DNA from 3 places in the Cupriavidus sp. PET2-C1 genome. Region 3 is predicted to be linked to each of the others. Evidence: predicted binding sites of a transcription regulator. Region 3 holds the regulator's gene; each other region holds the start of a gene.
The links. The regulator sigma-54, encoded in region 3, starts transcription at its own class of promoters, with help from an activator protein. The targets are predictions, from matches to a motif close to TGGCANGNAANCTGCTTT.
Positions count from the first base shown of each region.

Region 1: atzF (allophanate hydrolase) is a predicted target of sigma-54. The motif match lies at 1,063-1,080, and genes of this name have one in related genera.
Region 2: ACX12D_RS06505 (circularly permuted type 2 ATP-grasp protein) is a predicted target of sigma-54. The motif match lies at 834-851, and genes of this name have one in related genera.

Region 1 covers NZ_CM137260.1:454,258-456,521, forward strand. The annotation lists gene ACX12D_RS22015 (LysR substrate-binding domain-containing protein) at 1-412, shown strand, start outside; partial or broken gene ACX12D_RS22020 (6-aminohexanoate hydrolase) at 427-787, opposite strand; gene atzF (allophanate hydrolase) at 1,125-2,264, shown strand, end outside.
Region 2 covers NZ_CM137259.1:1,423,178-1,425,441, forward strand. The annotation lists gene edd (phosphogluconate dehydratase) at 1-119, shown strand, start outside; gene ACX12D_RS06500 (gluconokinase) at 293-802, shown strand; gene ACX12D_RS06505 (circularly permuted type 2 ATP-grasp protein) at 1,066-2,264, shown strand, end outside.
Region 3 covers NZ_CM137259.1:493,022-495,285, forward strand. The annotation lists gene hpf (ribosome hibernation-promoting factor, HPF/YfiA family) at 53-403, opposite strand; gene ACX12D_RS02275 (RNA polymerase factor sigma-54) at 453-1,928, opposite strand; gene lptB (LPS export ABC transporter ATP-binding protein) at 2,064-2,264, opposite strand, start outside.

The sequences.
Region 1 (2,264 bases), on a different replicon from region 3:
TGCACCGGGCTGGGCCGACCTGGCCGGCATGCCTTGCGTGGTGCCGCCGCCATGGGCCTCGCTACGGGTCAAGATCGAACAGGAGTTCTACCGCCACGGCCTGCAGCCGCCAACCGACCTGATCGAGTCGTCGTCCTACCTTGCCATCACCACCTTCGTCTCCCAGCTAGATGCCGTGGGCTTCCTGGCCAGGTCGGTGGGGCAGCAGTTCGAGCGGGAAGGCCGCTTCCATGTCCTGCCGATGGACGTTGCGCTGGAGCTGCCGCCGGTGGGCGTGATCACACTGCGGGAGGGGCGGCCCACGCCCAGCAGCATCCAGCTGGTCGAATGCCTGCGCGCGGCGGCGGGGCAATTGGCCACGCCGCCGGCCGGAGCGAAAAAGCCGGCGCGCGCGCCGCGGCGCGCGAAATAGCCAGCCCGCCGCGATCAGCGCGGCGTGGCCAGCAGGTACTTCGCCAGCGCGTGAAACGCCGGGATCGTCGTCGGGTCGTTGGCGGCATTGCCGGCGACCGGGTTCGATGCGTAGCGCACGATCACCATCTCGGCCTTCGGGTCGATATAAATGCGCTGGCCATGCACGCCGCGAGCCATGTAGGCGCCATGCTCGTTGGGTGACCCACCACATGTCGCGATAGCTGCCGCCTTGGAGCAGCGGCTAGCCGGCCTTGGCAAACGCGGCCTTGTCGCCGCCGCCGCGGATGTCATCGACCACCGCCTTGGGCAGGATCTGCTGTCCGTTGAACTTGCCGTTGTTGCGCAGCATCCCGCCAAAGCGCGTCAGGTCGCGTGTCAGCGTTGGCGTGAGCTACCGCGGGCAACTGGCTTCGCAGGTGCGGGAGCACGCGCTGGTCGGCAGCCTTCGCGTGCGGTTCTAAGCCGCCGGGGCGACGCACCACATTGCGGCGTCGTCCTGCCGGCTGGCACTGATTTAGCCCCGCCCGCGCCGACCCATGGTGCGGCACGGGTGCGTGCCGCGCATGCGCCTTCGGCCCGCGCAGGCGCCCTGATCCCGATTTCCCCGATTCCCTGGAGATGTAAGAAGCATTTGTTTTTTGTCTTACATGGCATGTCTCCTGCTTTGTTGGTCTGCAACGCCTTCATGTATACAACGTGGGATACAAGCGATGACCAGCAAGACGCCTCTGCGCCCATCCGCCGCCAGCCTCGGCAGTTGCCGAACCCTGCCTGACTGGCAACAGCTCTACAGAACGCAAGGCGCCTCGCCCGCGGACGCGCTGGCGCCGTTCCTGGCGCTGGACGCAGCGGACCCGGCGTGGATCGCGCGCCTGGATGCGGCGCGGTTGCAGGCCCAGCTGGCTGCGCTGGCGGCGCGCGTCGAAGAAGCGGGCGGCAAGCTCGATGGGTTTCCCCTCTACGGCGTGCCGTTCGTGGTGAAAGACAACATCGACGTGGCGGGGTGGCCCACCACGGCGGCGTGTCCCGCGTTTGCGCATGTGGCCGAGCGCGATGCCGGCGCGGTGGCGCGGCTGCGCGCGGCCGGGGCCATCGTGGTGGCCAAGGCTAACCTGGATCAGTTCGCCACCGGCCTGGTGGGCGTGCGTTCGCCTTACGGCGCGGTGCCTAACAGCTTCGATGCGGCATATGTCAGCGGCGGCTCCAGTTCGGGCTCGGCGTCTTCGGTGGCGCGCGGCTGGGTGCCGTTCTCACTCGGGACCGATACGGCGGGCTCGGGGCGCATTCCCGCGGCATTCAACAATATCGTGGGCCTCAAGCCCACCCGGGGCTGGCTCTCCAGCGCCGGCGTGGTGCCGGCTTGCCGCACGCTGGACTGCGTCTCCGTGTTTGCGCTGACGGTCGACGATGCCGCGCTGGTGGCGGAGATCGCCGGCGGCTTCGACCACGACGATCCTTACTCGCGCACCTATCCGCAGAGCGCGCCTGCCGCGCTGGCGCCATCGCCCGTGCTGGGCATTCCCGATGAGCTGGTGTTCTTTGGCGATACGCAGGCGCAGGCCAGTTTCAAGCAAGCGCAGGCGGACTTGCAGGCCATGGGCGCCAAGCTGGTGCCGATTGATTTTTCGCCATTCGCCGAGCTGGCCGCGCTGCTCTACCAGGGGCCATGGGTGGCCGAACGCTTCCTGGCGTTGAGCCAGCTTCACGCCTGCCAGCCGGAAGCCATCGATCCGGTCGTTCGCGTCATCGTCGAGGAAGCGGGCCGCTATAGCGCGATGGACGCGTTTGGCGCCGAGTACCAGCGCGCGGCGCTGACCCGTGCTATCCACCTGGCGCTGGCAAAGGTCGAT
Region 2 (2,264 bases), 930 kb from region 3:
GCCTGTTCGGGCTGTTCCGCCGCAACGCGCGGATCGCGGAAGAGGGCGGCAGCGCGCTGGACCTCTCCGAGGCCGACGCGCCCGGCGCTGTCCAAACGGGCGCAGCCGTCGCACAATAGGCAGCGCCCCTTAAATTTGTGTCATTTGTGTCTCCGGCGGTCGATGGCCGGCGGAGACGACCCCGAGCCGGCCCATGCGGGTCCTATCATGGCTTCATGGCTGAACGCTTGACCGGCGCGGGGACTACCGACAAGGATGGGAAAACCATCCGAACATGATCGTTGGAGCAGACATGATCTACATCCTGATGGGCGTTTCCGGCAGCGGAAAGACCACGGTCGGCCAGTTGCTGGCCAAGACCTTGCAATGCGGCTTCCACGACGCCGATGAATTCCACAGCGCCGCCAACAAGGCGAAGATGCACAACGGGATCCCGCTGACCGACGACGACCGCTGGCCCTGGCTGGCCGCGATGCGCGCGGCGATCGATGCGGCCCGCGCCGAGGGGCGCACCCACGTCTTTACCTGTTCCGCGCTGCGGCAAACCTACCGCGACCGCCTGACGCCCGCCGATGGCGGCGTGACCTTTGTCTACATGAAGGGCGATGCAGCGATCATTGGCGGCCGCCTGGCCGAGCGCAGCGACCACTTCTTCAATCCCGCCCTGTTACAGAGCCAGTTCGAGACCCTGGAGGAGCCGCGCGACGCCCTGGTGCTCGATATCCGCCAGACGCCGGATGCGTTGGTGCAGCGCATCCTGGCCGGTGTGCAGGCGCAACAAGGCGCGGCGATCGCTCGTTGAACCGATGCCAATGCCGGCCCGAAGCGAAGGCTGGCAAACATCTTGCTTATCCATGTTTGATGGCGCGAATGCCTGCCGCTTGCGGCTTTCGTGGTCATAGGTATCCTATAGGGACAGCACTTCGAAGCATGACGAGACGGTCCGCGGCCAAGCCGCCGGGCCTCGGGTGGTGATCTCAAGGTGCTGTGCCGGGAACAACAAGCCAATCAAAACGGGATAGCCGGCAGTTTGGGCGGCACCTAAATCATGGGGGAACGGCCATCATGGCGGCGCGGTTTTTCGACGAGATGCTCGATTGGCAAGATGGCGTGGCAGCAGCAATCCACGCGGGCGAGTCCCTGCCGGCAGGTGCCGTGCGAGGGCATTACAAGCAGTTCGCGGATTGGTTGGCGCGCCAGTCCGAAGGCACCATGGACAACAAGCGCGCCGAGGCCGACCTGATTTTCCGGCGCGTGGGCATCACGTTCGCCGTTTACGGTGAGAAAGACGAGTCCAACAGCGGTACCGAGCGGACCATCCCGTTCGACGTCATTCCCCGCATCTTCCCCGCCAGCGAGTGGGCAACGCTTGAGCGCGGCCTGCGCCAGCGGGTGTCGGCGCTGAACCGCTTCATCCACGATATCTATCACGGGCAGGACATCATCCGCGCCGGTGTGATCCCGCCAGACCAGATCTACAACAACGCGCAGTACCGCCCCGAGATGCTCGGCATCGACGTGCCCCGTGATATCTACGCCCACGTGGCGGGCATCGACGTAGTACGCGCTGGCGAGGGCGAGTTCTACGTGCTGGAAGACAACCTGCGCGTGCCCTCCGGCGTGTCCTACATGCTGGAGAACCGCAAGATGATGATGCGGTTGTTCCCGGACCTGTTCGCGCGCAATCGCGTGGCGCCGGTGGCGCACTATCCCGACCTGCTGCTCGACATGCTGCGCGGCGTCTCGCCGCAGAACATCGCCGATCCCACGGTGGTGGTGCTCACGCCCGGCATGTACAACTCCGCCTACTTCGAGCATGCCTTCCTGGCGCAGCAAATGGGTGTGGAACTGGTCGAGGGCAGCGACCTGTTCGTACAGGACGACCACCTCTACATGCGCACCACCCAGGGCCCGCAGCGCATCGACGTGATCTACCGCCGGGTCGACGACGACTTCCTCGACCCGCTGGTGTTCCGATCGGATTCCACGCTGGGCGCGGCGGGGCTGCTCTCGGTCTACCGCGCGGGCAACGTCACCATCTGCAATGCCATCGGCACGGGCGTGGCCGACGACAAGTCGATCTATCCCTACGTGCCCGACATGATCCGCTTCTACCTTGGCGAGGAAGCGATCCTCAACAACGTGCCGACGTACATGTGCCGCCGCCCGGACGACCTGCAGTACGTGCTGGACCACATGAGCGAGCTGGTGGTCAAGGAAACCCACGGGGCCGGCGGCTACGGCATGCTGGTGGGGCCTGCCGC
Region 3 (2,264 bases):
ATTTTTCAAGGGACTGACACCGACGGCCCGGTATGTGGGCCGCCAGGCACGGTCATTGCTGCATCTGCGATGCGGCCATCTGATACTTGACCGCTTCACGGTCGTGGCTCTGCACGCGATCCTTGTGGCGAATCACCTGCCGGTCGAGCTTGTCGACCAGTGCGTCGATAGCGGCATACAGGTCTTCATGATGCGCTTCGACAAAGATGTCCTTGCCCTTGAGATGTAGATTGATTTCCGCGTACTGCCGCCGGTCCTTTTCTTTTGTATTGTCGACAGAGAGCAGCACACTTACGCCAATGACTTGATCGAAATGCCTGACGATACGCTCCAGTTTCGTTTCCACGTACTCACGCAGAGGGGGCGTGATGTCCAAGTGGTGTCCACTGATCTTGAAGTTCATAGCGTTTCTCCTTCTGAAAGAGCTGCATCAGGCAGGCGATGCAGCTCGGCTACAAAGTCTTACGGAGATTGACCGCGGGAATCTTGAGCGCTTCGCGGTATTTGGCAACGGTACGCCGTGCCACCACAAAGCCTTGCTCGCCGAGCAATTCGGCAATCCGGCTGTCGGACAAGGGGTTCCTAGCGTCTTCGGCTCCTATCAATTGCTTGATCAACGCACGGATTGCCGTTGATGAGGCCGCGCCGCCGGTTTCTGTGGATACGTGAGAGCCGAAAAAATACTTCAGCTCGAAAGTCCCCATCGGCGTTGCCATGTATTTATTGGTAGTCACCCGAGAGATGGTGGACTCGTGTAAACCCAGTGTATCGGCAATCTCCCGCAAAACCAAGGGGCGCATCGCAATTTCACCGTGGGTGAAGAAGTTCTTTTGACGTTCGACAATGGCTTGTGCGACGCGCAATATCGTGTCGAACCTTTGCTGGATATTCTTGATCAACCAGCGTGCTTCCTGCAGCTTTTGCTGCAATCCGGCCGCGCCCGCGTCGCCTTTTGCACCGCGCAAAATCTGCGCGTACATGTCGTTGATGCGTAGCCGCGGCATCACATCCGGGTTGAGATGGGCGATCCATCCGCCGCTCAACTTTCGAACAAAAACATCGGGCACCACGAAATCCGCTTCCGGCCGGCTGTAGGCATGGCCGGGATAGGGCGCGAGCGAGCGGATCAGTTCATGGGCGGCCTTGAGTTCCGGTTCGTCCACTTGCAGCGCCTTTTTAAGGCGCGTGTAATCGCGCACCGCCAGCAGCTCGAGGTGGTTGGTGACGATGCTCAGCGCCAGTTCGCGCTGCGGATGCTTGAGCCTGCGCAATTGCAGCGCCAGGCACTCGGCGGCGTTGCGTGCCCCGACGCCCGGCGGATCGAAGCTCTGCAGCAGCGTGAGCACAGCCTGGATCTCGTCGACCTCGAACTCGAGCTCCTCCGGCAGCTCGCTGCAGATTTCCTCGAGCGTGGTGCTCAGGTAGCCGTCATCGTCCAGGGATTCGACCAGGAAGATAGCCAGCCCCTTGTCGCGCAGGGAAATCTTGAGCGGCGCCAGCTGTTCCATGAGGTGTTCACGCAGCGTGGGCTCGGCGTCGCGCAGCTGCATCGGGGTCTTTTCGTCGTCTTCGCCTTGCGGGCGGCGGGCGAAGTCGTCCAGGCTCCAATCGCTGCCGTAGTCCTCGTTGCTGTCGGAGTAGCTGTCGTCGGCTTCGGGGGCGCCATCCGGGCGGTTCTCGCTGGTGCCCTGGCCATCGGCGGGCGCCGGCGCGGGCGCGCTCTGCAGGTTCACCGAGCCGTCCGAAGACACGCGCAACGGGCTGTCCAGCCAGTCGTTCTCACGCTCGAGCAAGGGGTTCTCGGTCAGCGCCTGTTCCACTTCCTGCTGCAGTTCAAGCGTGGACAGTTGCAGCAGCCGGATCGACTGCTGGAGTTGCGGCGTAAGCGCGAGATGCTGCGAGAGGCGGAGCTGTAGCGACGGTTTCATGCGACCTATTTTATGCTCAACTTCCGTACTGATGGAACGGAAATTGCTATCGCTGATGTCGCTATGATCGTTTGAAGGATAAAAGGCGACACCGAAGCCGCCCGGGGGCCGATGCGCGGCAGGCGCCGCGCGCCCTTACATGCGGAAGTTCTCGCCCAGGTAGACCTTGCGCACCGACTCGTTGGCGATGATGTCCTCAGGCTGCCCGGACGCCAGCACCGCGCCTTCGCTGATGATGTAGGCGTGGTCGCAGATGCCCAGCGTCTCGCGCACGTTGTGGTCGGTGATCAGCACGCCGATATTGCGTGCCTTGAGGAAGCTGACGATGCGCTGGAT